One region of the Paenarthrobacter sp. Y-19 genome, then DNA from elsewhere that is predicted to be linked to it. Evidence: predicted binding sites of a transcription regulator. Region 1 holds the regulator's gene; the other holds the start of a gene.
What was found. The regulator LexA, encoded in region 1, represses DNA repair genes until DNA is damaged. The targets are predictions, from matches to a motif close to TCGAACANNTGTTCGA.
Positions count from the first base shown of each region.

Region 2: a site for LexA is predicted at 11,721-11,736, ahead of PYR64_RS18685 (shikimate dehydrogenase). Genes of this name have one in related genera too.

Region 1 covers NZ_CP119414.1:1,291,560-1,306,567, forward strand. The annotation lists gene miaA (tRNA (adenosine(37)-N6)-dimethylallyltransferase MiaA) at 1-594, shown strand, start outside; gene dapF (diaminopimelate epimerase) at 643-1,611, shown strand; gene PYR64_RS05975 (methyltransferase) at 1,592-2,206, opposite strand; gene hflX (GTPase HflX) at 2,733-4,295, shown strand; gene PYR64_RS05985 (ATP-dependent DNA helicase) at 4,288-6,348, shown strand; gene lexA (transcriptional repressor LexA) at 6,388-7,131, opposite strand; gene PYR64_RS05995 (LysM peptidoglycan-binding domain-containing protein) at 7,479-7,838, shown strand; gene PYR64_RS06000 (histidinol-phosphate transaminase) at 7,918-9,036, shown strand; gene hisB (imidazoleglycerol-phosphate dehydratase HisB) at 9,082-9,708, shown strand; gene hisH (imidazole glycerol phosphate synthase subunit HisH) at 9,705-10,448, shown strand; gene PYR64_RS06015 (hypothetical protein) at 10,449-10,607, shown strand; gene priA (bifunctional 1-(5-phosphoribosyl)-5-((5-phosphoribosylamino)methylideneamino)imidazole-4-carboxamide isomerase/phosphoribosylanthranilate isomerase PriA) at 10,652-11,395, shown strand; gene PYR64_RS06025 (SseB family protein) at 11,395-12,306, shown strand; gene PYR64_RS06030 (MFS transporter) at 12,356-13,660, shown strand; gene PYR64_RS06035 (DUF1844 domain-containing protein) at 13,740-14,135, opposite strand; gene infC (translation initiation factor IF-3) at 14,532-15,008, shown strand, end outside.
Region 2 covers NZ_CP119414.1:3,977,101-3,992,108, reverse strand. The annotation lists gene PYR64_RS18740 (glycoside hydrolase family 3 C-terminal domain-containing protein) at 1-190, opposite strand, end outside; gene PYR64_RS18735 (MFS transporter) at 375-1,592, opposite strand; gene PYR64_RS18730 (helix-turn-helix transcriptional regulator) at 1,719-2,597, shown strand; gene PYR64_RS18725 (cupin domain-containing protein) at 2,615-3,010, shown strand; gene PYR64_RS18720 (GGDEF domain-containing protein) at 3,136-4,281, shown strand; gene PYR64_RS18715 (exo-alpha-sialidase) at 4,442-5,602, shown strand; gene PYR64_RS18710 (MoaD/ThiS family protein) at 5,610-5,897, shown strand; gene PYR64_RS18705 (hypothetical protein) at 5,937-6,173, opposite strand; gene PYR64_RS18700 (FG-GAP-like repeat-containing protein) at 6,448-9,171, shown strand; gene PYR64_RS18695 (MFS transporter) at 9,310-10,629, opposite strand; gene PYR64_RS18690 (IclR family transcriptional regulator) at 10,835-11,605, shown strand; gene PYR64_RS18685 (shikimate dehydrogenase) at 11,831-12,748, shown strand; gene PYR64_RS18680 (sugar phosphate isomerase/epimerase and 4-hydroxyphenylpyruvate domain-containing protein) at 12,748-14,619, shown strand; gene pcaH (protocatechuate 3,4-dioxygenase subunit beta) at 14,661-15,008, shown strand, end outside.

The DNA.
Region 1 (15,008 bases):
TACGTGCGCGCGGCCCTGGACATCCTGGAGTTTCCGGGAACGGATCCCGCTCTGCGCCGAAGCCTCGAGGACGAATACGAAGCCAAAGGACTGGCTCCGCTCAGGGCCCGCCTGGAGGAAGTGGACCCGGTCTCGGCAGCCCGTCTTGGCGACGCCCGAAGGGTAATTCGTGCTTTGGAGGTCCACGGACTGACAGGTCGAGCCTTCAGTTCCTTCATGCCCCAGAGGGAGTACTATCAACCCGCTGTTCAGATCGGCCTTTCCGTTGACCGCGAAGAACTCAGGGAGCGGCTTGCCCGCCGAGTGCACCGCATGGTCGAGACCGGCCTGGAGAACGAGGTCGCGCGACTCGACACCTTGGGATTGCGCCAGGGCAAAACAGCATCAAGGGCTCTGGGGTACGCCCAGTTCCTCAAAGTCCTGGACGGTGACATGGACGTGCCGGCCGCGGCCGAGGAGACCATCGTCGCCACAAGGCAGTTCGCGCGCCGCCAGCTCACCTGGTTCCGGGCAGACCCACGGATCTCATGGTTGGACTGGAAGGACCCCGGGCTGACATCCCGGGCCGTGTCGGCAATCCTCGCCCAGGGGTAACCTTGGGTGATTTCTGGCCGAACACACGTGGAAGGTAGCCTTGGTTCCATGGATGAAACCGCCTCAGTTCCCACCCGCCAGCCCTCGGCTGCCGGGGCTGCCGAACCCACATCGAGCCTTGCCGGATTGGCGTTCTCAAAAGGGCACGGGACAGGCAACGATTTCGTCCTGATCGCCGATCCCGGCGACGCCCACGAGATCACTCCTGAACAGGTGGCACACTTGTGCGATCGCCACACGGGCATCGGTGGCGACGGACTTATCCGTGCAGTTCCCTCGCGGTTCCTCCCGGAAGGGCGGGCACTCCTGGAAGTGGACCCTGCTGCGGAGTGGTTCATGGACTACCGCAACGGCGACGGTTCGCTGTCCGAAATGTGCGGCAACGGCGTGCGCGTCTTCGTTCACTTCCTCAATGAGCAGGGATTGGTGGACCTTGGTCCCGGCGAAACCCTCACCATCGGCACGCGTGGCGGAGTCAAGAAAGTAGTCCGTACCGTGAACGGCTACGCGGTGGACATGGGCCCTTGGGAGTTCATTTTCCCGGACGAGGCAACCAGCAAGGCCATGGATGCCCTGGTCAGCGCGGACGGCCTGGAAGTGGCACGCCCCGGCCTTTCGGTCAGTATGGGCAACCCGCACACAGTCGTTGCCTTGGCCGAACTCAGCGAGCTTTCAGCAACCCAGCTGTTCAAGGCTCCGGTTGTTGATCCCAAGCCGGTCAACGGCACCAACGTTGAATTCGTTGTTCCGGCCGAACCGTTGGTCGAAGACGGCGTGGGAACCATCACCATGCGCGTGCACGAGCGGGGAGTGGGGGAGACCCAGTCCTGCGGTACGGGAGCCTGCGCAGCAGCGGTTGCAATCCGTCACTGGGCCGGCAGCACGGCGCCCAACGACTGGCACGTCAAGGTTCCCGGCGGCGTCGTCGGTGTGAAGTTCTTCCCCGGCGCCGGTGGCCGTGAGCACGTTGAACTCAGCGGCCCCGCCGTCATAGTGGCTAGCGGGACGCTTTCCTGACCCGAATGATCCTGAAGGACTTCGACGTGCTTTCGCGGGAAACGCTGAAGGACGCGTCCAGTTCAGAAGCCAGCCACCGCTGCAAGGAATCTGAACCCAGGTTCTTCTGAACCACCAGCCATGCGTTTCCTCCCGGCGCCAGCCGCGGCAACCAGGTCAGCAACAACGAGTGGAGTTCATCCTTGCCGATCCGGATGGGCGGATTGGACCAGATGGTGTCGAACTCGACGGCGGGATCCACCTCATGCGGGAGGCTGGCGGTCACGTTCTCCAGGCCCAGGGCCGCTGCGTTCTCGGTGGTCAGGGTCACGCAGCGTTCGTTGACGTCGACGGCGTACACGCGGGCGTGCGGGGCCATCAAAGCAAGGGTGAGGGCTATTGGACCCCAGCCGCAGCCGATGTCCAGCAGATTGCCTTGGGGAGCGGGCGGTGGAACCTCTGACAGGAGTATTGCCGTTCCCTTGTCCACGCCGTCGGGGCTGAAGATGCCGGATGACGTCTGCAGGTGGCGCGTAGCTCCAGCGAGTTCAACTGTGAGTGGCTTACGGGTGAACGGCCCAGCCGGCTGGGCGGTGAAATAGTGTGCAGACTCCATAATTTGCCAGATTAGTTGGCTATTGGCGCCTTGGGAAACCGCCATGGTCCCAGGTTCGTTTGACACGGCTGATAGTGTTGAGGTCATGTTCTTGATCTTTGAGTAATCGGCCGAACCACGCCTGCTTTCCAGGCGTTCCCCGGCACCGCCCGCGACGCAGGTCCGGCTTGGCACCATGCCCGGCCCATGGCCTTTCCGCCCGGCAGGTCCCACGGCACATGTCGGCGCCACTTCCTTGTGGCGCCGGACGCTCAGAAGATCAAAGCCCCACCCATGCCTTCACATGACGGTATTCCCGGAACCGGGCCATCGTGCGAACCCTGGTGGGCAGCATAACGACTTCAAGCAGGCCAGGACCTCCCTGCGGATCCACCCGTCAGATCACCGACGCCACGTCCCCGACAGGCCAGTGGCGTTCAGCACACAGGAGGCCACTTTGGCCCAAGCCCGTCAGCCCAGCGCGAAGAGCGCCCCATCGAGCGACAAACAGCACTATTCTGGAATTGCCGAACAGTCTAAGGAGACCATGACCACCCAGAAGCACTCCGGATCCGATTCCGACGCCCAGGACATGAGTCCTGAACAAATCCAGGCCGTCATCGACCGGATTCTTTCCAAGGATGCCCCCGCACAGGCATCCGAAGACAACGACACCAGTGGTGTGTTCGGCAAGGCGCAGGCCATCTCGACCCTGGACCAAGAGCACAGTATCTACGACGGCGACCAGGAAGACCTGGCCGAGCGTCGCGCCTTGCGCCGCACCGCGGGGTTGTCGACTGAACTCGAAGACGTCACAGAGGTCGAATACCGGCAGCTGCGCCTCGAACGCGTTGTGCTGGCTGGTCTGTGGACAGAAGGTACCCTGGCCGACGCCGAGAACTCGCTGCGCGAACTGGCGGCCCTTGCCGAGACCGCAGGTTCTGAAGTACTTGATGGCCTGGTCCAACGCCGCTCCAAGCCGGACCCGGGAACGTTCCTTGGATCCGGCAAGGCACAGGAACTCAAGGACATTGTCGCTGCCACAGGCGCGGACACTGTCGTGGTGGACACTGAACTGGCACCGTCACAGCGACGCGGTCTTGAGGACATCGTGAAGGTCAAGGTCGTTGACCGGACCACGCTGATCCTGGATATCTTCGCCCAGCACGCCAAGAGCCGCGAAGGCAAGGCCCAGGTGGAGCTCGCGCAGCTGGAATACCTGCTTCCACGCCTGCGTGGTTGGGGTGACTCCATGTCCCGGCAGGCCGGCGGCCAGGTGGGCGGGGCCGGGGCAGGCATGGGCTCGCGCGGTCCCGGTGAAACCAAGATCGAACTGGACCGCCGCCGAATCCGCACACGCATGGCCAAACTGCGCCGGGAAATCGCCGCGATGAAGCCGGCCCGTGAGACCAAACGTGCCAACCGCCGTCGTAATGCTGTTCCGTCCGTCGCGATTGCCGGGTACACCAACGCCGGTAAATCGTCGTTGTTGAACCGCCTCACCGACGCAGGTGTCCTTGTGGAGAACGCACTGTTCGCCACTCTGGATCCCACGGTCCGCAAAGCGCAGACTCCTGACGGCATCGGCTACACACTGGCCGACACCGTGGGATTCGTGCGCTCACTGCCGACCCAGCTCGTTGAAGCCTTCCGCTCAACGCTCGAGGAAGTGGCCGATGCGGACCTCATCCTCCATGTCGTGGATGCATCCCACCCGGACCCCGAAGGCCAGATCGCAGCAGTGCGCACTGTCTTCACCGAGGTCGACGCCCGCAAGGTTCCCGAGATCATCGTCCTGAACAAGGTTGATGTGGCCGATCCTTTCGTGGTTGAGCGTCTCAAGCAGAAGGAACCCCGGCACGCAGTGGTTTCCACCCGCACAGGACAGGGAATCGCCGAACTGCTGGAGGACATCAGCCGGTCCATACCGCGTCCGGGGGTGCGGCTTGAAGTGCTCATCCCGTACGACCGCGGCGACATGATCAACAAGCTGCACAATTCCGATTCCGAGATCCTCAGCCTGGAACACGAGGAAAGCGGGACGCGCGTGGTGGCGATGGTCCGTGAAGGTCTGGCAGCTGAGCTGGAGTCATTCGTCAGTAATGGTTGAGAAGGTGGCGGCGGACGCCGTCGAGTCGGTGGGAGAGAAGACCACCCTGGAATTGTTGGACCGGGCTGTCGCCGGAATGGGCGGCCAAAGCCGTGCCGGCCAGCACGAAATGGCCAAGCACGTCACCCGGGCCATTGAGACCGGGGAACATCTGCTGGTCCAGGCGGGAACCGGTACGGGTAAGTCATTGGCGTACCTGATTCCGTTGATCGCCCATTCCATGGACAGCGATAAACCGACGCTCGTGTCCACCGCCACCTTGGCTTTGCAGACCCAGATCGTAGGCAGGGATCTTCCGCGTTTGCTGGCGACCATCAATCCTGCCCTGGACCGTCCGGTCAATGTCGCGCTCGTGAAGGGCAGGGCAAACTACGTCTGCCTGCAAAAGCTCGAGGGCGGCTTCCCGAGTGAGGAGCCCTCCGAAGGACAACTTTTCTCCCTCGGTGAGGACACGAGCGTGCCGCACTTCGCGGCGTCGGTCGGCGGCCCGTCGTCCCAGCTGGGCAAGGAGGTTGTCCGGCTCCGGGAGTGGGCCGAAACGACGACCACCGGCGACCGGGACGAGCTCATGCCGGGGGTCACGGACCGTGCCTGGCGGCAGGTCTCCGTGACGTCCATGGAGTGCCTTGGGGCCCAGAAATGTCCGGTTGCCGAGGAGTGCTTCAGCGAGCTGGCACGCGCCCGGGCAGCCGAAGCCGACGTCGTGGTCACCAACCACGCCATGTTGGCCGTCAGCGCGTTCGAAGGCCTCGCGGTGCTGCCCGAGTACGACGTCGTGGTGGTGGACGAGGCCCACGAGCTTCAAGACCGGGTCACAGGGGCAGTGTCAGGGCAACTCTCTGTAGCCATGGTGCACGCCGCGGCATCAAGCGCCCGCAAGCACACAGCCATCACCGTTGACGCCCTGAATGCGGCCGCGGATAGGCTTGACATGGCTATTGCGGGAGTACCCAACGGGCTCCTTCCCAGCGGACTCAACGACGAACAACTCGATTGCCTGGACCAGCTGCGCGACGCCACACGGGCGGCCCTGTCCGATTCGAAGACTGATTCCTCCAGTGCCGCGGACGGCGGACGGCAGCTGGCACGTTCGCGGCTGATGCTCATCCTTGAGCTGTGCGAACGGATGCTCGCTGCCAAGGAGAACCGCGAAGTAGTGTGGTTCTCCCGTAACAGCACTTTTGATCCCCAGCAGGGATACTCCCAACCTGACGAGACCGCGCCTGCGCTCATCAACATCGCGCCGCTGAGCGTGGCAGGCAGGTTGCGCGAGGGATTGTTCGCCGGACACACGGTGGTGCTGACCTCGGCCACGCTGGCCATCGGCTCGGCTTTTGAACCCGCGGCCGGAGGCCTCGGCCTGATTGGCGACGGCGCGCCCAGCTGGACAGGAATCGACGTCGGATCTCCTTTTGATTACCCCAAACAGGGGGTGCTGTACGTAGCGAAGCACCTTCCGAAACCCGGTCGGGGCACGTCACCGGAGGCCTTGGACGAATTGGAAGACCTCATCCGGGCATCCGGCGGGGGAGCACTGTGTCTCTTCTCCTCACGGCGGGCCGCCGAGGAAGCTGCGGACGCCATGCGGCTGCGCCTGGACGTGGATATCCTCTGTCAAGGCGAATCCACCATGGCTGCGTTGGTGAAGCAATTTGCCGACGAGCCGGATACTTGCCTCTTCGGAACCATGTCGCTGTGGCAAGGGGTGGACGTACCCGGCGGCTCGTGCCGCCTGGTGGTTATTGACCGGATTCCCTTCCCGCGTCCTGACGATCCCCTGATGACCGCCCGTTCCCGTGCCGTGGCACAGTCCGGGGGGAACGGGTTCATGGCTGTTTCCGCCACCCACGCAGCCATCCGGCTCGCGCAGGGTGCAGGGCGCCTGATCCGGTCCACCGGTGACAAGGGCGTCGTGGCAGTCCTTGATTCACGCCTCTCGACAGAACGTTACGGCGGGTTCCTGCGGGCCGCCCTGCCGCCGTTCTGGGCGACCACTGACCGCACCGTGGTTCGTGGTGTCCTGGAGCGCTTGGGATCCGCCAAGAAGGCGTAGAAGACAGTCAGCTCCGGGCCCCTTACGGGTCGGAAAAAGCTAGAGGGACCTCAGTACCGAAACGACCTTGCCCATGATGGTTGCCTGGTCGCCGAGAATGGGTTCGTACTGGGTGTTTTGGGGCAGCAGCCAGGTATGGCCATCGCGCTGTCGGAACGTCTTTACAGTGGCTTCGTCGTCCAGCAAAGCGGCCACGATGTCGCCGTTGATGGCGTCGTTCTGGCGGCGGACAACGACCCAGTCGCCGTCGCAGATCGCGGCATCAATCATGGAGTCGCCAGCGACTTTCAACATGAAGAGCTCACCGTGTCCCACCAGTTGCCGGGGCAGGGGGAGCACGTCCTCAACTGTCTGGTCGGCCAGGATGGGTCCGCCTGCCGCGATGCGGCCAACCAGCGGAACCATGGCGGTGTCGCTTGCGCTGGTGAGTTCTGTCACAGCCAGGCCGCCGGTGCTCCGAAGCGTTGCCGGTGCCTCCACGCCCGGGATGGGGCCGCCGTCCAGGGTCAAGGGCATCAGTACTTCCATTGCGCGGGGACGCTTGGGGTCCCGGCGAAGGTAGCCGAGTTTTTCCAGCTGGGACAACTGGTGGGTAACGCTGGAAAGGCTGGCCAGTCCAACGGTGTCCCCGATTTCGCGCATGCTGGGCGGATAGCCGTTGTCGTTGACTGACCGCTGGATGGTTTCCAGGATCTTTTTCTGGCGCACGGTCAGGCTCTTGGGAGTCTTGGGAGGCTGTTGGCTCCGCAGGGGTACCCCGCCGCCTGTGGCTTTCGCTGCCATGTTCGCCAATGCCTTTCGTTCCGCCCCGAAACGAACCGGGGATGCAGGGACTGAAAAAATGTCAGACCCTCCTGTTCCACTGAAACAGTGCTGTTCCTTCACTCAAACGTAGGGCAGGCACAGGCGTTTATCAAACATTTGTTCTAGCGAGTCTCGACACCGTTCGTTGATAAGTGCTAAAAATGTCATAGCAAGGTTCGAACATGTGTTCTAGAAACCTCGCGCTGAAACTGGATGTTCGAACGAACTGTTCGAATACCGGCCGCAGTCGGGAGGAGCACACAAAGAATTGGCAGCCTTGCTCCGGAAGCTCCGGAGCAAGGCAATAGCTCAGAAGGGCTCAGCTCATGTCCGCAATAACTTCGTTCGCTGAATTCCGCACCACGCAGGCCCCCGCCCGCCTGCGCCTGACCCGCCGTGGCCGGGTGGTGTTCTTCTTCATCCCGGCCATGCTGCTGGCGGCTGTTCTGCTCAGCCTTGCCGGGTTCATCACTTCCCCTGCCAAGGCTTCCGATTCCCAGGCCGAGCTGCAGCCGCCGGTTGCAGTCTCTGTGACAGTCCAGCCCGGTCAGTCCCTGTGGGGCATTGCCGGCGCGGCGGCTCCTGAGCGGGACCCGCGTGATGTCATTGCTGAAATCATCCAGTTGAACGACCTCCGCGGCGGGGGCATCCTTCCGGGGCAGCAGCTGTTCGTCCCGGCCCACTAAGGCTTTTAGCCGGTGGCCGGATCCCGCGCCGCGACGTCATAGTTACTCCGCAGTCCCGCCAGCCCCTTAAACTGTTCCAGTGAGTGAGCAGCTTGAGCGACTTGACCGACTACCCCTCCGGACCAACCTGCGTGGACTGAGCCCCTACGGCGCACCGCAGCTTGATGTCCCCGTTTTGCTCAACGTTAACGAAAACACCCATGGCGTCCCCGCCGATGTTCAGGCGGCGATTACTGAGGCCGTGGCAGCAGCCGCCACAGGACTGAACCGCTATCCTGACCGCGAGTTCACCGATCTTCGTGAGGCCCTCGCCGAGTATCTTGGCCACGGCCTTTCAGCGGACAACATCTGGGCCGCCAACGGGTCCAACGAGGTCCTGCAACAGATCCTGCAGGCGTTTGGCGGCCCGGGACGCAAGGCCCTTGGCTTCCCGCCCACGTATTCCATGTACCCGTTGCTGGCCAGCGGAACGGATACCGAATACATCCGGGGAGTCCGCGCCGATGACTACGGGCTGGATGCCCGGTCGGCGGCTGCGCAGGTGCGCGAAACCGAAGCCAACATCGTCTTCCTGTGCTCACCGAACAACCCCACAGGGACGGGCCTGGGCCTGGATGTGGTGGAGGCCGTGTATGAAGCCGGTGAAGCAAGCCAGGCCATCGTGATCGTGGACGAGGCCTACCACGAGTTCGCCCACGACAACACTCCGAGCGCGTTGACGCTCCTGCCCGGCCGTGAGCGCCTGATCGTTTCGCGCACCATGAGCAAGGCATTTGCCCTGGCAGGTGCCCGGCTCGGCTACATGGCGGCGGCCCCTGAAGTTACGGACGCCATCAGGTTGGTCCGCCTGCCGTACCACTTGTCTGCCATCACGCAGGCCACCGCCCTCGCAGCATTGACTCACCGCGAGGCCCTGATGGCCGACGTTGAGGACATCAAGGTCCAGCGCGATCGGATCGTCACCGAACTTCTCCGCATGGGGCTCAAGCCCGCGGAGTCGGACTCGAACTACGTCTTCTTCGGTGGACTCGAGAACCCGCACGAGATCTGGCAAGGGCTGCTCGACGCAGGCGTGCTCATACGTGATGTCGGCATTCCGGGTCACTTGCGGGTTACCGCCGGGACCGAACCGGAAACCACCGCATTCCTTGATGCCCTGGAAGCACTCCTGGAACGCGCAGCGTCACAGCGCGCCTAAACTTGTCAATAGACCCAACCTCCCTCCCTGCATAAGGACGTCCCAATGAGCGAAACCGGCGCCACGCCGTCCGCTGCCCGCACTGCGCGCATGGAGCGCACCACCAGCGAATCTTCCGTATTGGTGGAGATCAACCTGGACGGTTCCGGAATTTCGGACATCAGCACCTCGGTACCGTTCTACGACCACATGCTGACCGCACTGTGCAAGCACTCCCTGATTGACATGACGGTCAAAGCCACAGGTGACACGCACATCGATGCCCACCACACGGTGGAAGACGTCGCCATCACGTTCGGTGAGGTGCTCCGGACGGCCTTGGGCGACAAAGCTGGTATTCGTCGTTTTGGCGAAGCCACGGTGCCTCTGGACGAAGCCCTCGCCCATGCAGTCGTTGATGTTTCCGGACGTCCGTACCTTGTGCACGGTGGTGAACCTGCGGGACAGGAGTACCACCTGATCGGTGGCCACTTCACCGGCTCGTTGACCCGCCATGTTTTCGAGGCAATCACGTTGCACGCCGGAATTTGCCTGCACATGAACGTTCTTGCTGGCCGGGATCCGCACCACATTGTGGAGGCCCAGTTCAAGGCTTTCGCGCGCGCACTGCGTGCCGCCGTAGAGTCCGATCCGCGTGTCGAGGGCATTCCCTCCACCAAGGGGGCACTGTGAGTAGCCAGGTCCTGAAGAACGGCGCAGTGGCTGACGCCACGGCATCCGTTAGGCCTCAGTCGCCGGAGGGCAAGCCGACCGTTACGGTTCTGGACTATGGATCCGGCAACGTCCGGTCCGCCGTCCGCGCGCTTGAGCGGGCAGGTGCCCACGTGGTGCTCAGCGCCAAGCCTGAGGACGTCCTCAACGCCGACGGCCTGGTTGTCCCCGGTGTTGGCGCCTATGAGACCGTGATGAAAGAACTCAAAGCCGTAGACGCCATCCGCATGATTGGACGCCGGGTTGCCGGTGGACGTCCGGTGCTGGCCATCTGCGTGGGTCTCCAGGTTCTTTTCGAGGCCGGCGTTGAGCATGGTACCGAGTCCGAAGGCATGGCCGAATGGCCTGGCAAAGTCGAACTCCTTCCTGCTCCCGTGGTGCCGCACATGGGATGGAACACAGTGGACGTACCTGAGGGTTCCAAGCTGTTCGCCGGTGTGGAGCAGGAGCGTTTCTACTTCGTTCACTCCTACGGTGTGCAGGAGTGGAACTTCGACGTCGTGCAGCCCCGCATGGCGCCCCCCATGGTCACGTGGTCCGAGCACGGCGCACGTTTCATCGCTGCCGTGGAAAACGGCCCGCTGTGCGCCACCCAGTTCCACCCAGAGAAGTCGGGCGACGCCGGGGCCCGCCTCCTGCGTAACTGGGTGGATGGCCTTCGGAAGCCCGCACCGGAAGCTTCCGGAAACGGTGCTGCCTAGATGTGGTCTGTGATCCTCATGGGCCTGGCCGGCCTCCTGGTGGGCGGTGGGATTTCCTTCCACCAGCAAAAGAAGCCCCGCTGGGTCTCCATTTCTTTCTACGTGTTGGCCGGGATGTCCCTGCTGGCTGCGTACCTCCTGACACTTCCCGGTAACTGAACCGCTGGTCCCAAGCCGGCGATCCCTCAACTCCAAGGACACTCATGACCACCTCCTCCCAGTCCGTACTGGAACTCCTGCCGGCCGTCGATATCGTCGATGGCCAGGCGGTGCGCCTCCTGCAAGGAGAGGCGGGATCTGAAACCAGCTATGGGACGCCCTTGGAGGCAGCCTTGAACTGGCAGAACGACGGTGCGGAATGGGTCCATATGGTTGACCTCGACGCCGCCTTTGGCCGTGGCGACAACGCCGCTCTCATCAGCGAGGTCGTGTCTCAGCTCGACGTCAAGGTGGAGCTTTCGGGCGGCCTGCGGGATGACGAATCACTCGAACGGGCCCTCGGTTTGGGCGTTGCCCGGGTAAACCTTGGGACAGCAGCGCTGGAAAACCCGGAGTGGACGCGCCGGGCGATCGAACGCTTCGGTGACAAGATCGCCGTCGGGCTTGATGTCCGCGGTACTACGCTGGCCGGACGCGGATGGACCAAGGAAGGCGGGGACCTTTGGGAGGTTCTGGCCCGCCTCGAGGACGCCGGGTGCGCCCGCTACGTAGTCACGGACGTTACCAAGGACGGAACGCTGCAGGGCCCCAACGTGGATCTGCTGCGTCAGATGGTGGAGAAGACCGGCAAGCCCGTAGTGGCTTCCGGCGGTATCTCCAGCTTGGAAGATCTTCGCGTGCTGCGTGAACTCGTGCCGCTGGGTGTCGAGGGTGCGATTGTGGGCAAGGCTCTGTATGCCGGTGCCTTCACCCTGCCCGAAGCCCTGGACGTGGCCGGCCGCCGCTGATGGGCCGCCACTCAGCCCACGAGCCGGAGCTTAACCAGCGGGAGAAGCGCGACCTGCCCGGTCACATCGCGGCGGCCTTGGCAGGCGCCGGGGGAGCCACGGACTCGGCGGGCCAACCCTGGGCAGGTAGAAGCCTCACTGGCGACGACGCCAAAATCCACAACTTCGAAGACGATGATGGAACCGCAGACGCCGGTTACCTTGCGGCTATTGCGGCGCTGATCGACGGAACCGGTGGCGAGGCGGAGGTCGTGGCCTCCCTGGCCATGGCACGTGTCTTTGTCCCGGTGGTTGCCCAATTGGCCGAGGAAGCCGAAGGCGTCGACGGCCTGCATGCAGACAAGCAAGCCGATATGGCATTGGTCACACTGAAGGCCCCCGACGGCCGCACGGCAATGCCGGTGTTCACCTCGGCGGCAGCCTTGGAAGCCTGGCACCCCCAGGCGCGGCCGGTCGCTGTTTACGCAGCACGCGCAGCACTCTCGGCGGTGTCGGAAGGGGCCCAACTCCTGGTTTTGGACCCTGGCTCCCAGTTCGCCTTCGTCGTGCGGCGACCCGCCATGTGGGCGCTCGCGCAGCAGAAGGACTGGACGCCGTCATACCTTGATGATCAACTGGAGACTGCTCTCGTTTCGACGATTTCAGCCTTCACTGCGGTCCGCCGCCTTGAGACGCACCCCGGCGGTGGCGTTGCGTCCCTCACGGCGGACGGCCGCCAGGTCCTCGGAGGCGGTCCGGGCCCGGAACTGCGTGTGGTGCTTTTCCTCGAGGACGGTTTGGACGCCGGGGCCGTGCAGGCGCTTGTCGCGCAACTGAACGATGCGTGGGCACGGATGGATTCCTTTGCCGAGGGTGTTGATTCCATGGAAGTAAAACTGCAGCGTGCAGCACAGGAGCGCGCGCCGCACTAATGGCAGGTCCGGTTCCCCGGGACTGCCCGGGGAAATGAGGATTGAGCCAGTGAACTTCGCTCTCTACAAAGAGATGCTGTCCATACGCCCTGTCCGGCGGCTGCTGGTTGTCGGGATGGTTGCGCGTATCCCGCATTCGGCCGCGGGAGTGCTACTTACCTTGCACATTGTCCTGACGCTTGGCCAGGGATATGCCGCTGCGGGTGCTGCGGCGGCGGTCATGACCATCGGCATTGCCCTGGGCGCGCCGTGGCGTGGCCGCAGGGTTGACATGGTGGGGCTGCGTAAAGCTCTGATCCCGTCAGTTGTCTCCGAAACCGTCATCTGGTCGATCGTCCCGCACGTGTCGTACCAATGGCTGCTACCTCTGGTGTTCATCGGAGGCCTCTTCACCCTTCCGATCTTCAGTGTCGTCCGCCAATCGTTGGGCGTCATGGTGGACGGTGAGCAGCGGCGTTCGGCCTTTGCCTTGGATTCCATAGCCACCGAGCTTGTTTTCATGATCGGTCCGGCCGTCGGAGCTGTGGTGGCGACCAGCGGCTACTCGGCTCTTGGCCTGACCGCCGTTGGTGTCTCGGTATCTGTGGCTGGACTTTTCCTGATGTGGTTCAACCCGCCCACCAGAAGCGAAGCAGCCTGCACACCGGAGGAATCCGCCGATCGGGAGTCGGCCGATCTTGCGGCAGCGGAGGCGGCCATGGTGGCTTCGGCTCCTGCGCATGTCCAGGAAGCGGCCTCGGAGATGGCGTCTGCAACCTCGCGCACGGCCGGGCTCCGGAGCCGAGTGGCCAGGAATTTCACCTGGTTCACCGTTTCTGTTGCTGCGCTCTTCGCAGTAGCCGCTGGTTCGGGCATGGTGCTCAGCGGCTCGGATGTCAGCATCGTGGGGCTGCTGGAACGTGGCGGCCACCAAAACGAGATCGGTATTGTCTTCTTCTTCTGGTGCGCCGCGTCGGTAGTCGGCGGTCTCATCTACGGTTCGATGAAGCGGTCCATCTCACCCATGCTCCTTCTGCTGGGCATGGCCGCACTGACCATTCCGATGGGATTTGCCCAGGACACCTGGACCCTGGCGTTCCTCTCACTCCTGCCGGGCTTGTTGTGCGCACCGGTGCTGTCTGCTTCCTCCGAGAAGGTTGCGGACCTTGTGGAGGAGGATCGCCGGGGCGAAGCAATGGGCTGGTACGGCTCTGCGCTGACCGCCGGTGTTGCTCTGGGGGCGCCCCTGGCAGGGGTCTTCATCGACACCGTGGGTCCGTCGGGCGGCTTCGCTGCTGTTGGTATCGCCGGCGTCGTGCTGTGCGCCACCGGCCTGGTGCTCATGTCCATCCGTCGACGGGCTGCCCGGGTCTGAGTCAACCGGCACCAGACGACGACGGCGGGTCGACCACTAATGGTCGGCCCGCCGTCGATGATTATTCAGGCAGTTGGCGTCAGTTCACCGGTCCGGTGAACTTTTCGCCCGGGCCCTTGCCGGGGGCATCCGGAATGATGGATGCCTCGCGGAACGCGAGTTGCAGGGAGCGCAGGCCGTCGCGCAACGGCCCTGCGTGCTGGGAGCCGATTTCGGGTGCGGCTGCGGAGACCAAGCCGGCGAGTGCGGTGATCAGCTTGCGGGCTTCGTCCAGGTCTTTGAGATCCTCGGCGTTGGGGTCGTCGGCAAGCCCAACCTTGACCGCTGCCGCACTCATGAGGTGCACGGCGCCGGTGGTGATGACTTCCACTGCCGGGACCTCTGCGATGTCACGGATCTGCTGGGAGACTCCGGCGTCGGCCGCGGGGGCGTCTCCGCCGAAGGAATTGCGGGAATTGCTGTCTTCAGTGCTCATACTGGTAAGCTTGTCACAGACCGACTGGAAGTCGATATTCACCGTGGACATCTACAGTACTGTGGGCATCGACAGTGAACCATCGCAGTCAACGTCCCGCCGTTCGCAATGTGCGCTTGGCGGGTTGTTTCTGTAGAATTGACTTTCAGTTTGCAAGCGGAGTTCTCTCCCACCCGCGTCAGCCGTTTCCCTTCGGGGACAGGATCCCCTTGATGGGACAAGAGGTTGCCGGGTACCTGGTCGGACATTTCAGGGTTGATCCCGGAAGTGCGCGCTTTCCATAGGGGAAGTGGATCCGATCTTCGAGGCCTTCGATTGCGCCAGCAATTGGGGGCCTTCTCTATTTGCCGGTGACACCACCACAACCACAGGAGCTTTAACATTAGCGAGCCAAGAATCAATGAGCGTATCCGCGTCCCCGAGGTGCGGCTGGTCGGCCCTGCCGGCGAACAGGTAGGAATTGTCCGCATCGAGGACGCACTGCGTCTTGCTGCCGAATCCGATCTCGATCTCGTTGAAGTTGCGCCGCAGGCTAAGCCTCCTGTTTGCAAGTTGATGGACTTCGGCAAGTACAAGTACGAAGCCGCCGTCAAGGCCCGCGAAGCCCGCAAGAACCAAACCAATACGGTTCTGAAGGAAATCCGCTTCCGCCTCAAGATCGACAAGCACGACTACGAAACCAAGCGCGGGCACGCTCTGCGCTTCCTCGGAGCCGGTGACAAGGTCAAGGCCATGATCCAGTTCCGTGGTCGTGAGCAGCAGCGGCCTGAAATGGGCATCCGCTTGCTTCAGCGTTTCGCGGAGGATGTAGCCGAGGTTGGCGTCATCGAGTCCAGCCCGCGCATCGATGGCCGCAATATGGTCATGGTGATC
Region 2 (15,008 bases), 1.9 Mb from region 1:
GCACGCCGCGGATTCCCACGGTTCCGTCGGAGAGAACCAGGGAGCGCAGCCCGATCGATTCATCGGCGTAGGTGCTCCAGTGGTCCTTGCCCGACGGCAGCCGGACCTTGGCTTCCAGGTCCAGGCGCCCAAGACGGGACATGAGTTCCTGCTCGAGCAAGCGGGAAGGGGGAACGGGAATTGCACGCATGGGCGGCACCTTTCGCAATATGCTGCCGGCCGCTGCCCGGGGGATACCAGGGGTGCGCGGCGGCATCAGGCCCGGTGGGGTTCGCGATGCATTGACCGCTGCGAGCAGGCCCACCGGATGGATTGCGTCTGCCTACGTTCGCCCTCAATTTACAACAGCTGCGGGCCGGGGCGCCAGATCGCGGCTACCGCCTGCGTGACACGCGCTTCGTCATGAACGCCAGGAACGCCGACACCAGAAGGACCACGGAACTGGCCAGGAAGGTGCTTTCAAAGCCCAGCGAGTCGAACAGCACTCCGCCAACTGTGGAGCCCAAGGCAATGCATGTCTGGACCACGGCCACCATGAGCCCACCGCCCTGTTCGGCGTTGCGCGGCATCGCTTGCGCCACCCAACTCCACCAGCCCACCGGAGCGGACGTTCCCAACAGCCCCCAGAAACCCAACAGACCAACGACGACGGCGAACACGCCACCGAACGGGATCAAGGCAACCGCGACGAGGGCCATGACGACAGGGATCACCATGAGTGTCCGGTACAGGCCAGCACCCAGGAACCGGCCGATGAGCATGGTCCCGACGAATCCGGATACGCCCATGACCAGCAACACGAGGGACACCAGGGCTCCCTCCGCCCCGGTCACGGTTTCCAGGAAGGGCCGCACGTAGGTGAAAAGGATGAACTGGCCCATGAAGAAGCTGCCGCAGGCGGCCATGCACCATGCGACAGCCCGGTCCTTGAAAGCCGTGAAGATGGTCAGGATGTCGCGGGCCTTGGTCCTGCTGACAGGCGCTGCGAGGGACGGCAAGGAAATCCAGAGCCACACCACACAAACCACGGAGACAGGCACAAGGCAGAGAAAAGCTCCCCGCCAACCAATGAACGAACCCAGGTAACTGCCAAGCGGCGCAGCAAGAACGGTGGCCAGGGCATTGCCGCCGTTGACGATCGCCAGCGCACGCGGGACCTGCGCCGGAGCGACGAGCCGCATGGCGGTGGCAGCGGACATGGACCAGAAACCGCCGATGACAACACCGATGGATGCCCGGCCCACCATGAATGGCAGGTACCCCGGGGCCAAGGCGATCAGGGCTCCGGAGGCACCCATCAACGCGGCCAGCCCGATCAGCAGGGTGCGCCGGTTCATCCTGCCGGTTACCGCGGACACGGAAAGGCTGGTGAGGACGGCGAACAGCCCGGAGATCGCAATGCCCTGGCCCACCAACCCTTCGGAGACCTGAAGATCACTGGCCATGGGAGTCAGGAGACTCACGGGCATGAATTCGGAGGCCACCACGGCGAACGCTCCAAAGGACATTGCGAAGACGCCGCCCCAACGGCTCACGGGGTTCGGGCCTTCTTTGTGTGCGCCGGGCGTGGCGGTACGGGTATCTGCTGACATGGATTGGCCTCTCAGGTGAACTGGGATCCATCGGACCATGGCTTGGCGGACAGGTGGGAGGGACCGTTTATACGGGTTCCAACAGAACCTCTCACCACGGGCAACGGGGGTCGTAACGTGGAGGGCATGGACAATCGGTCGGAAGTGCGGGAGTTCCTGATGTCCCGCCGCGCACGCATCACCCCGGAGCAGGCAGGCATCGAAGCTTTCGGCATTCGACGGCGGGTCACCGGCCTGCGGCGCGATGAAGTGGCGCGGCTTGCCGGTGTCAGTATCGACTACTACATCCGGTTGGAGCGAGGAAACCTCTCCGGCGTATCGGACAGCGTCCTGGACGCCATCGCCGGGGCTCTGCAACTGGACCGCGCAGAACTCGAGCACCTCTATGACCTCGCCCGGACAGCCAACCGGGGCGGGCGCACGAAGGTCAAGAAGGCGGCCCGCACGATCGATCCCGCGCTCCAGTTTTTCCTGGATTCCATTACGGGAGCACCGGCTTTGATCTCCAACAACCGCATGGACGTGGTGGCTGCTAATGCTCTGGGTTACGCCATGTACTTCGACCTCTTCCGGAGCACGGCCGGCCCCGCGAACCACTCCCGGTTCATCTTCCTGGATCCCCGCGGACGGGATTTTTATCCCGATTGGAACCGCGCTGCGAACACCAACGTGGAGATCCTGCGCCGCCACGCGGGTCGCTTCCCCCATGACAAGGCAATTGCCGAACTCGTGGGCGAGTTGTCCATGCGGAGCGAGGAATTCCGCACCCTTTGGGCCGCGCACAATGTCCGGCGGCACCGCTCGGGAATGAAGACCTTCCAGCACCCGGTGGTCGGATCGCTGGAACTTACCTACCAGCAGCTCGAACTCGACGAGGATACCGGCCTCCACGTCACCGTCTACCCGGCCGTGCCAGGCAGTGCCAGCGAGGAAGGCTTGAAACTCCTGGCGTCCTGGGCGGCTACCGAAAACGTCGTCGAAAAGGCCACGGCCGGCACGCGCTGATTCTTGAGGAGCGAAACATGAAGTACACGAAAAGCGGCAACCCGACAGCAGCCGGCCCGAAGGAATGGTTTACAGGAACCGTGCAGATCGACGGCATCCGGAACCCGGATGGGCAATCAGCCATCGGCTGCGCACACGTCCGGTTCGCTCCCGGTGCACGGACTGCCTGGCACCACCACCCCAAGGGACAAACCCTGTATGTCACCGACGGAATAGGTCTGGTGGCTACGCGGGACGGCGGGATACAGGAGATCCGCCCCGGCGACGTTGTCTACATCGAACCCGGCGAGGAACACTGGCACGGCGCCACCCCGGACCGGTTCATGGCACATATCGCGATGCAGGAGGCCGACGGGAACGGCCAGGTCGTGACCTGGCTGGAACACGTCACGGACGAGGACTACGGGGCCTGAGCAGCTCTTTCCGGGCATAGCCCGCCCTGAAGCTGCGGTCCTCCGCCGCGTCGCGTCCCGCCCATTCTCCTCCCGGCCCTTATGCTGGCCGGTGAATGGGGGATTCGATGTTGGATTTGTTGAGCATGAAACTTGCTCTTGCTGTTGTGACGTTAACACTGTGGGTTCTTTTCCTGGGTTCTTACCGGAGGACCCGATCGCTCTACAGCGCCTATTGGTGTGCTGCCTTGGGGTGCTGGCTTGCGGGCAACGTGGCGTACTGGCTGAAGGAAACGGACTGGGGCTGGGTAGCCAGCCCCCTGGGCAACGCTCTTACGGTCGCCGGAGCCTTCGGTGTCTGGGCGGGGTTCCGTTCCTTGCGGAACCTTGGCACGCCGTTATGGCTGCTATTTGCTGCTCCGGCAGTAACGGCTTCGGCGACAGTCATTGAAACCGATCCCGACGGCGCGTGGCAGGGCGGGTTGGTGTACTTCGCTTTGATGGCGACCGGGATGGCGCTCGCCGCCCGGGAACTGGCCTTGCTGAAGTCGCGGGCCTCGCAAGCTCACCGGCCGCTGCTGGTTGTCGCTGCTGTCCTGGTGGCCTATTTCGGTTGCCGCATCGTGGTCTATGCCGTAGCCGGGCCGGACAGCGAGGTCCTGCAGTCCTATTTCAGCCCGGCGGTGACGTGCTTGCTGCTGATCATGCTGCTGGTCCTGGTTTCCTTCAGCATGACCGCGCTCAATAGCCACCAGCTCATCACGAGGCTCAATGAGCGGGCATCGCGCGACGGAATGACGGGCTTGTTCAATCGCCAGGCTTTCATGGAATTGGCTGAGCGGGAGCTCGCTGCCCTGCAAACGGCGGGCAGGTCGGCGGCCGTTGTCCTGGCCGACCTTGATCATTTCAAGTCCGTGAACGATACCCACGGGCATGCCGCCGGGGACGCTGCCATCCGGGCGTTTGCCATGGCGTGCAAGGGTTCGTTGCGCAGGACCGACTTGGTGGGCCGGTACGGCGGGGAGGAATTTGTCATCTTCCTGCCGGGTGCCGACGAGGTCGCGGCGGAAGCCATCACCACCGAGATCAGCCGGCGCCTGGCCGCTGCACCGGCACCTGACGGGCTGGAGTTTCCCACCGTCAGCTACGGGATTTCATCCACTGCAATTTCAGGCTCAACGCTGGCCCAGCTGATCCACACCGCCGATGGGGCCCTTTACCAAGCCAAAGCAGCGGGCAGGAACCGCGCGTTCAAGGCCGATGGTCCCTTGGACGCGGCCTCCTCCACCTGACATCACACAACGCGAAGGTTGCCTGAGGTACTCGTAGCTGGTGTGGCAACGCATCGGGAATCCGGTGCCGGGACCCGAATCCCAGGACCAAGCGCAAGCCCTCGTGAATTCTCCACATGGCTCCAAAAACCCATTGCCCTCCCCACCCCACGATGGTTCGATGGGACTCATGGCTACCGCAGAAAGTTATGTCCTGGCGATCGGAACCAAGAAAGGCCTGTGGCTGGCAACCAGCCCGGACCGAAAAGAATGGTCCCTCTCCGGCCCGCACTTCCTGATGAGCGAGATACCCAGCATCGGGATAGACACGCGGGACGGCAAAACACGGATCATGGTGGGCGTACGGTCAGAGCACTGGGGACCCACCGTGGCACACTCAGACGACCTCGGCGCCACATGGACCGAGCCCGAGCAAGGCGCCATCAAATTCCCGGACGGCACCGACGCCGCCCTGGAACGGGTTTGGCAGATCTACCCCGACGCCGACTCCCGCCCAGGCGTCGTGTGGGCCGGTTGCGAGCCGATTTCGGTGTGGAAGTCCACCGACGGCGGTGAACACTTCGAGCTGAACCGCGGACTATGGGACCACCCCCACCGCAGCGAATGGGGTGCGGGCTACGGCGGCGCGGCGGCACACTCGATTGTGGTGGATCCATCCGGCGAGAAGGTCCACATCGCCATGAGCACTGGCGGCGTCTACAGATCCCTCGACGGCGGGACCTCCTGGGAGCCCCGCAACAAGGGCATTTCGGCGTACTTCATGCCGGACCCCAATCCCGAGTTCGGCCAGTGCGTGCACAAGATCGCAGCCGATGCCTCCGTGGAAGGTCGTCTTTACGCGCAGAACCACCACGGCGTGTACCGGACGGATGACAACGGCGAGAATTGGGATTCCATCGCCGAAGGGCTGCCGGCCGATTTCGGTTTCGTCATGCTCACCCATCCGCGCCGGGAAGGGACGGCCTGGGTCATCCCGCTCAAGGCTGACGGTGAACGCATCCCGCCTGGCAGCAAGCTCAGCGTCCACCGAACCGACGATGCCGGTAACACCTGGAAGGAACTGCACACGGGCCTGCCGGACCACGAATACAACGCGGTGCTCCGGGATGCGGCATCCGTGGATGCCGCCGAACCCGTGGGTGTGTACTTCGGAACCCGCGGTGGTTCCGTGTACGCCAGCGCCGACGAGGGCGAGACCTTCAATGAAGTGGTCTCGCACCTGCCGGACGTGCTGTGCGTTCGTGCGGCCGTCGTTGTTGGCAGCGACGCCGGAGCCACCGCCGTCGAGCAATCAGCAGCCAGCGCTCCGGTACCTGGTTAGGTCCGTTGTGGCTGACTTTACGGTCCTGTTGCCTGGTGTCCTGCAGCCGCTCGTCGGCGGACAGTCCTGTCTGACTGCGTCCGCCGACGGTGCTGTGACCGTTGGACAGCTCTTGGACTCGGTGACCGGAGATTATCCGGTCCTGGCCAGGCGTTTGCGTGATGAAACCGGGGCACTGCGCCGTTTCGTGAATATTTACGTTAACGGTGACGAGGTCCGGCGGTTGAATGGTCTTGAAACGGAAGTTGCGGCGGGCCGGGAGGTCTTGATTGTCCAGTCCGTGGCCGGCGGCTGAGGGTGAAGGGCGTCCAGCCTGGTCTCCAGCAGAGACTGTTCAGGCGACGCGCCAAACACTGCATTCGTCGGTATTGATGGCTTTCCTCATCCCGGAGGCGTAATCCATGATCCAGACGACACCGATCCCCGGCGCCGTTTCCTGGACCCGTCCGCGGCGTATGACCACGTCATCGTAGGCGGGCCCAACCGACAGGCGGGCCTCGATCTCGTCTCCGCGGTGGAGCTGGCTGATCGCGCGTATTCGTGTTGTTTGAGTGGTTACTTCCTTCAGCATGGTGTCCTCCTGGCTGGAGCTGGTGCCTGCACTTGCCGGCTATTCCAGTGTGGAGGGGCAATGTTGCCACGGTATTTCGGCGTGGTTAGGGTCCGGTTAGCATTCCGGGATGGTTGCGTTTCCGCCCGTGCGCGGGCGCCGCCGCGACGGACGGCGACAAGACGCGCCCGTCTGAAGTCCGGCGCCTCCGCAGGCCAGTGCCGACGCGGTTGTAGCCTGATCTCGGTTACTGAGATTTACAGCAACCACAGGCTCCGTCCTCCCGGGAGAACCAATGGGTGTTTTACGGCGATCGCTCGCGCTGTCCACAGGCTTGGTGGTTTTTGCCGCCGGCCTGTTTTTCGTCCAGGCCCCTGCCACGGCAGTACCACTTCCCGGGCCCGATAATCCGAACGTCCAATTCGTTGAGGGCACACCGCACTCGGAGCATGTTTTCGAGACGCCGCTCCCGGAAACCAAGCAGCCCACCAAGGGTCAGGCCGACGTCGACTCGCTGCTCCGTGACGGAGCTGCGGCAGCAGGTCCGGGCGGCACCATCAACGTCCGGCTGGTCACCGCGAAACTGGCGGACAACACCAACCCGGTTTCCATGACGGACGCTGAAAAGGCTGTGGTGTCCACCAGCAACTACTGGAAAGCCATGACGGCCAACAAGCTGTCCATGACGGTGGCCAGCAAAGTTGCCGGCCACCAATCCAAGGCCCGCTCCACGGACAGTTACAGCACCATCATCTCCACCATCACGGGGGAGTTGAACTGGTCGGCCAGCCCTTACACAGCGCTGGTCATCTTCATTCCGACGTCCACGTTGTCCGGCAACGCCCTGGGCGCCGGGTACAGCAGCGGCAGTTACAGCGGCCGGGTGCTCCTGCCCCAGATCAGCAGCTTCACCAACAACGTGATGAGCCACGAGTTCGGCCACGTCATCGGCCTGATGCACGCAGATGCCCTGCAGTGCGGCAGCGGAGTGTCCGACGTCGGGGTCAACAGCAACGGCCAGTTCACCGATCCGTCCTGCTACATCCGCGAGTACGGCGACACCACCGACATCATGGGAGCTGCCCAGTACGCGACGCCGGTTGTGAGTTCCACGTTCTGGGACTACGCGGGCCTGGGCCGCGGGGATGAGATCCGGGACGTGGGCGTCGCAACGGGTTCCAAGAGCTACACGCTCAAGCCGTGGGGAGGCACCGAAGCCCAGCGGGCGATCAAATTCACCGATCCCGTCAGCAAAGAGGTCTATTACCTGGAGCTGCGGGAACCTGCCGGCTATGACAATTACCTGGGAACAGCCGGCAAACCCGGAAACATGGGCGTGAAGGTCGTCCAGCGCGGCGGCGCCACCATCGCTTCTTCCCTGATTCTGATGCCCTCCACCAAGCCTTTCTCCGACCCGTGGTACGCCAGCAACCACGCCTGGCAGGCGGGGAGCACCTTCACCACGTACACCGGTACGCAGGTGACCATGAATTCGGTGTCGTCGACGTCGGCCACCATCACCATCACTGCCGACCCGCGGCTCACCGCCAAGGTCCGCTTTTCTACGGGAGATTTCGACGGCGATGGACTCGCCGATGTCTTCTCCCGCGAGCCCGACGGCTCCCTGATGCTGTATTCGGGTTTGCCCGGCAACAGGCTGGATAATCCGCGTCAGGTGGGCTCCGGGTGGAACGTTTTTGACGCCATCACCGGCTTTTCGGATTTCGATGGAGACGGACGAAGCGACATCCTGGCGCGCACCAGCGACGGTGTCCTCTGGCTATACCCGGGCGACGGAAACGGCGGTTTCCTCGCCAAGCGGCAAATCGGATCCGGCTGGCAGGGCTTCACGAACATCATTGGCGTGGGCGATTTCGACGGCGATGCCCGCCTCGACGTCATGGCGACCAAGCCGGATGGCACTCTCTGGCTGTACCCAGGAGATGGCCAGGGCGGCTTCCGTGCCTGGTCGCAGATCGGATCGGGTTGGAACGGCTTCACCAGCATCACTTCCGATGGCTCCTTCGGGCTTCTGGCGCGGGCAAGCGACGGCACCCTCTACCTGTACCCCGGCAACGGCTGGGGTGGTTTCGTGCCGCGCGTCGCAATCGGCAGCGGTTGGAACGCGGTGGGCGACATCGTGAGCGGACAGGACTTCACGGGTGATAAGAAGTCCGATGTCCTGACGGTGACCTCCGGGGGGTCCATGCGGCTCTACCCGGGCAGCGGTTCGGGCTTTGCCGAACGCTTGGTCATCGGTGCCGGTTGGAACCAGTTCAGCCAGGTCTGGGAGGCGGGAGATTTCGACGGAGATGCAGTCGCCGACGTCCTGGCCCGCGGTACTGACGGCGCGTTGTGGCTCTATCCGGGGAACGGTTCCGGCGGCTTCCTGCCCCGCGTCCAGGTGGGGTCGGGGTGGAATGCTTTCAATACTGTCCTGAGTGCCGGAGATTTCGACGGCGATGGCCACCCGGACCTGGTCGCACGGACAGCCGGCGGAGCGCTGTGGTTGTACCCGACAGACGGCCGGGGCCAGTTCCTGGCCCGCAAGCAGATCGGTGTGGGCTGGCAGGGTTTCACTGAACTTCTCGCTCCGGGCGATTTCTCGGGTGACGGCAAAGCGGACCTTGTGGCACGGGCCGCGAATGGCAGCTTGTGGCTTTACCCGGGTAACGGTTCGGGCGGCTTCCTCCCGTGGAAGCAGATCGGCACGGGATGGGACATTTTTGACTCGGTAGTGCAGGGTGGGGACTTCAACGGCGATGGCCGGGAGGACATCATGGCCCGGGGCACTGACGGGGCGTTGTGGCTGTATCCGGGCAATGGCAGCGGCGGATTCCTGGCCCGCGTTGCCCTGGGTTCCGGCTGGAACACTTTCAGCTCGTTCGCGGCCTTGGGGACAGGCTTCACGGGAACGGGAAATCCGTCAGTTGTGGGTGTTGGCGGAAACGGGGAGCTCTTCCTGTACACAGGAACCGGTCAGGGGAGCTTTCAGTCCGTGCTGCTGGATCCACGGTAGGCCTGGGATGTTCCTTGCCGCTTGCCTTGCCTGAACACCAGACCGGGCAGCGGAAAGCCCGGCACGTCAGGAGACGTGCCGGGCTTTCCCCGTTCCGAAGCTCCGGCAACAGGGCTGGAGCGCCGGAGAGGTGACGTTCTAGCGCAGGCCGAGTTCCGCCGTCGGGACCTTTGCCGATTCGCGTGCCGTGGAGGCCGAGACGATGGCGATGAGGCAGACGATGGCCGTGAAGATGGACACGGGAACCCATCCACCGGGTTTGGTGCCACCGATGGCGGTCACGATGGTCGGGGCGAAACCTGCGGCGAGGAAGCCGAGCTGCGTGCCGATGGCCAGGCCGGAGAAGCGGACCTTGGTGCTGAACATTTCACCGTAGAACGACGGCCAGACGGCGTTGGCGGCAGCGTAGCCAAGGGAGAAGTACACGACGGCGGCCAGGAACATCAGCGGCGTGGAACCGGACTCGAAGCTCAGGAAGAAGACCGGCGTCATGATGGCGCTGGCCACTGCTCCATAGATGAACACGGGCTTGCGGCCGATGCGGTCTGCCAGCGTGCCGAAGAGCGGCTGGGTTCCCAGAGCCACGAGGTTGGCCACAACCACCAGCCATAGGGTGATGGTGCTGTTCACATGCGCAACGTCCTGGGCGTACTTGATGGCCAGGGTGCCGAAGACCGTGCTGACTGCGGCAATGAACGCGCAGCAGATCACGCGGAGGACGTCCTGCCAGTGGTGCTTGAGGAGGTCGGCGATGGGGAGCTTGGCAATCTGGTTGTTCTTCTGTGCCTCAGCGAATGCGGGTGGCTCGTGCAGGGTGCGGCGGATGAAGAAGGCAACCAGCACCACTACTGCGCTGAGCCAGAACGGAATACGCCAGCCGATGCCGTACTTGATGTCATCCGGCAGTGCCACCACGGGAATGAACACGAGCGCTGCCAGGATCTGGCCGCCCTGCGTTCCCGTCAAGGTCCATGAGGTGAAGAAGGAGCGGCGGTTGTCCGGGGCGTGCTCCAGGGTCATGGATGACGCGCCGGCCTGCTCGCCCGCTGCCGACAAACCCTGGCAGAGCCGGGCAAGTACCAGGAGGATCGGGGCACCCCAGCCGATGGTTTTGAAGTCGGGGAGGCAGCCGATCACGAAGGTCGAGGCGCCCATGAGCACCAGGGTGAACATGAGGACCTTCTGCCGGCCGATCCGGTCGCCGAAGTGACCCAGGAACGCAGCGCCGATGGGCCGTGCAAGGTAGGCGAAGCCGAACGTGGCAAAGGACATGACGGCCGCATTGGTGTCTGCGTCCGGGAAGAAGACGTGCGGGAAAATCAAGGCCGCGGCAGATCCGAAGATGAAGAAGTCGTAGTACTCCACGGCGCTGCCCAGGAAGCTGGCGAGGGCAGCCTTCTTGGGTGTCCCGGTGGTTTCGGTGATGCCTGGCGTCGCTGACGGCATTGTTTGGCTCATTGGGTGTTCCTTCTGTGACGACGATGTCGCGAATAGAGCTTCAGCGGGAGACCCAAGCGAGGTGCGGCCGGTCAATCCCTTAGCTAGTAACCACATGGTGAGAGCTACTTGCGTAATACAGCAATGATCCCTGTGAGTATGGTCACTTGTCAAGAGGTGTAATCACCATCTAGAAATAGCTCTCACTATGTGAGAGCATCGGGTTATGAGTGTGAAAGAGGACACAAAGACCGACATGGTCGGCAAAGCCCTGGGCCTGCTGGTCCTGCTGGGAAACGAGCCGAAGGGTGCAAGTGCGGCGGATCTGGCCAGAAGCGCCGGACTGCCTTTCAGTACCACCTACCGGCTGCTGGGCTCGTTGACCCGCGACGGATTCGTTGACTACGAACCCGATGGCCGCCGCTACCACCTGGGCCTGCGCGTCTTCCAGCTCGGACAACGCGTCTCCAACCACCACGGCTTCGCTGCCACAGCGCTGCCGGTCCTGCAGCGGGTCACCGACAGTACGCATGAGGCCACCATCCTCTCGGTCCGCGACGGCGACCACCACCTCACGGTCAACAAGGTGGACGGGCCCAAGACGTTCCGCGTCACCAGTGACCCCGGACATCTGGGAGCGTTGCACACGACGTCGGTGGGCAAGGCCCTGGTTGCGTTCGAGGATGAGCCCGAGCGAAAACGCCTGATCGAGGAACTTCCCCTGGACCCGCTCACTGAGCGTTCCATCACCGACCGCGACAAGTTCCGGGCGGAAATTGAACAGGTGCGCCGGCAGGGCTACGCCGTGATGGACGAGGAAAACGAGATCGGCATGCGTGCCGTCGCGGTCCCGGTCCTCAACTCCCAGGGCCACGCGTTCGCTTCGCTGGCCACCGCCGTTCCGGTTTTCCGACTCAGCATGGAGGAACTCATCGCCCATGTGCCCACCCTGCAGGAGGCTGCGGCTGAACTCGCGGCCCGCCTGCCGCAGCGCTGAGCTTCGTTGCGGGGCCCGTTCTGCGCGCTAAACGCGACTCTTGGCGCGCAAAGCAGGCCCCGCAACGCCAAAATCAGCCCGACACAACGCATCCGGCACGTCATTTGTTCGCGATAAGAACAAGCGTGCGGAATATGAACACTTGTAGTAATCTGGATAACACCCGGCCGTCGACGCCCCAGAAAACGTCAATGGCCGCGGTGCTGAAGTCAAAGGAGCTTTAGGATGAGCAACCGAGCCGAGTCCGTTCTGGTGGGCCTCGTTGGCGAAGGGGTCATGCCCTCGCTCACGCCGCCCATGCATGAACGCGAAGCCGATGTGCAGGGCCTTCGCTTGCTGTACCGCCCCATCGACCTGCTGGAGCTGGCCTTGCCGGCCGCCGCCGTCGGGGACCTCCTCACCGCAGCCGCCCGCATGGGCTTCAACGGCCTCAACATCACGCACCCGTGCAAGCAGTTGGTGCTTGGGCACCTTGATGAAATTTCCGACGACGCCGCGCGCCTGGGTGCCGTCAATACGGTCCTGATCCAGGACGGCCGGTTCATCGGACACAACACGGACTTCTCCGGCTTTGGTTCGGCCTTGAGGGATGGACTTCCGGACGCCACCTTGGGCCGCGTCGTTCAGCTTGGCGCCGGCGGGGCCGGTTCTGCCGTCGCCTACGCGCTCCTCAAGGCCGGTGTCACCACCCTGGACCTGGTGGACGTGGATCCCGCCCGGGCCGCGGAACGTGCCGATGAACTCAGCGGACTCTTCCCCGCGGCCACCGTCACCCCGCGCAGCACGGACGAACTCCCGCAGATCATGCCCCTCGCCGACGGCCTGGTGCACTGCACCCCGATCGGCATGGCCGCCCACCCCGGACTGCCGCTGGACCTGGGACTCGTGGAGCCGAGGCACTGGGTGGCGGACATCGTCTACCGCCCCATCGAAACGCAACTGGTCCGCGAAGCACGGGCCAAGGGCTGCAAAGTCCTCGACGGCGGCCGCATGGCAGTCGGTCAGGCGGCCGACGCCTTCAAACTCTTCACCGGACGGGACGCCGACCGCAACCGCATGCGGGAGCACTTCCTGGAGCTGATCGCCCTGGAAGACGCCGCAACCGCGCTCTCCGCCGGCACCCTCGCAAAGGCGGCCCACTGATGCGCACCGGAATCGCCACAGTCTGCCTGTCGGGCACCTTGAAGGAAAAGATGCAGGCCTGCGCCATCGCGGGCTTCGACGGCATCGAGATCTTCGAGCAGGACCTCGTCACGTCCCCGCTGAGTCCCGAGGACATCCGGAAGATGGCCGCCGACCTCGGCCTGGGCCTGGATCTCTACCAGCCGTTCCGGGATTTCGACGGCGTCACTCCGGACCTGCTGAAGGCCAACCTCAAGCGGGCCGAGGCCAAGTTCAAGCTCATGTCGCGTCTGGGCATGGACACCATCCTGGTCTGCTCCAACGTGGCCACGGCCACCATCGATGACGACCAGCTGCGGGCCGAACAGCTGGCAGCGCTCGCCGGACTGGCAGGAGACCACGGGGTCAAGGTTGCCTACGAGGCCTTGGCCTGGGGCAAGTACGTCAACGACTACGAGCACGCCTACCGCCTGGTGGAAATGGTGGACCATCCGAACCTCGGCACCTGCCTGGACTCCTTCCACATCCTTTCCCGCGACTGGGACACCGCCCCGATCGAGGACATTAACGCGGAGAAGATCTTCTTCGTGCAGGTTGCCGACGCCCCCAAGCTCTCCATGGACGTGCTCTCCTGGAGCCGCCACTACCGGGTCTTCCCCGGGGAGGGACAGTTCGAGCTCGCCAAGTTCATGGGCCACGTCGTCCGTGCGGGCTACACCGGGCCAGTATCGCTTGAGGTCTTCAATGACGTCTTCCGCCAGTCGGACGTGGAACGGACCGCAGTGGATGCCATGCGCTCACTCATCTGGCTGGAAGAACAGAGCGCAAAGTGGCTGGCCGGCACCTCCGCGGAAGCCGGAACGGAAGCAGCAGCCTCGTCCCGCCGTCGTTATCCCATGGAACTTGCCACGCTGCCCAAGGTCAACGAACCAGCCGGCTTCAACTTCGCCGAGGTCAAAGCCGACGACACCGCGCAGCTCGAGAAGCTCCTGGGGCAGCTCGGCTTCGGATTCGAGGGACGCCACCGCACCAAGGACGTCCAGCTCTGGACCATGGGCCAGGCGCGCGTTATCATCAACGAGCAGGCGGCCTCGCACTCGGAACCGGCCATCGCGGCCCTGGGGTTCGACGTCGACTCTCCAGTGATTGCCTCCGCTCGCGCCCAGCAACTCAAGGCGCCCGTAGTGGCGCGCAAGGTCCAGGCCGACGAGGAAGTCTTCCAAGGCATCTCCGCCCCGGACTCCACCGAGATCTTCCTGTGCCAAGGCAGCCCTGACGGAACCGCAGCCTGGACGCACGAGTTCGGCGAAGGCCTGGAACACGTTCCCAGCGGGCAGAACGCGGTCATTGACCACGTGAACCTCGCCCAGCCGTGGCAGCACTTTGACGAAGCCGTCCTCTTCTACACCAGCGCATTGGCCCTGGAACCGCTGCCGTTCGCAGAGGTCCCGAGCCCCAGCGGCCTGGTGCGCTCGCAGGTCATGGAAACCAGCACCGGCGCGGTGCGGCTGGTGCTGAACCTGGCGCCGGCCCAGCAAGCGCAGAACGCCCGCAAAACGTACCAGGAACACATCGCCTTCGCCGTGGACGACCTCGTGGCCACGGCGCGGTCCGCCCGGGACCGCGGCCTTGAGTTCCTGCAGATTCCGGCCAACTATTACGAGGACCTGGACGCACGGTTCGATCTTGAACCGGGCTTCCTGGCCACCCTCCAGGAGCTCAACCTCCTGTATGACCGGGACGCCAACGGCGAATTCCTCCACTTCTACACGGCCACAGTAGGCAGTGTGTTTTTTGAAATGGTGGAGCGCCGTGGCAGCTACAACGGCTACGGAGCCCCGAATGCCCCAGTCCGCCATGCCGTCCAATACGACTCACTTCACCGGGCATAGCTGCCCGAACCTCTCAAAGAATCCATAGAAAGGAGCCGGTTGTGCCGCAAGACAACACTGCACAAGCTCTAGAATCCGAGGAACTCGTGCCGCCAGCAGAGCCGCATGCCGCGCACGATGCCAAGAAGGTTGAGACGCAGGCGGACCTCAGCGCTGAGATCAAGGCCATCGGGGATCGTTACGCCCAGGCACTCAAGGACGGCAAAGGACCCGAAACCATGCCGCGGCTGGACTGTGCGCCCTACCGCAGCAGCATCCTGCGCCACCCCACCAAGAGCCTGCACCACGCGGACCCGGAGACCATCGAGCTCTACTCGCCGGCCTTCGGACACCAGGACGTGCACGCACTGGAATCGGACCTGACCATCCAGCACAACGGCGAGCCGCAG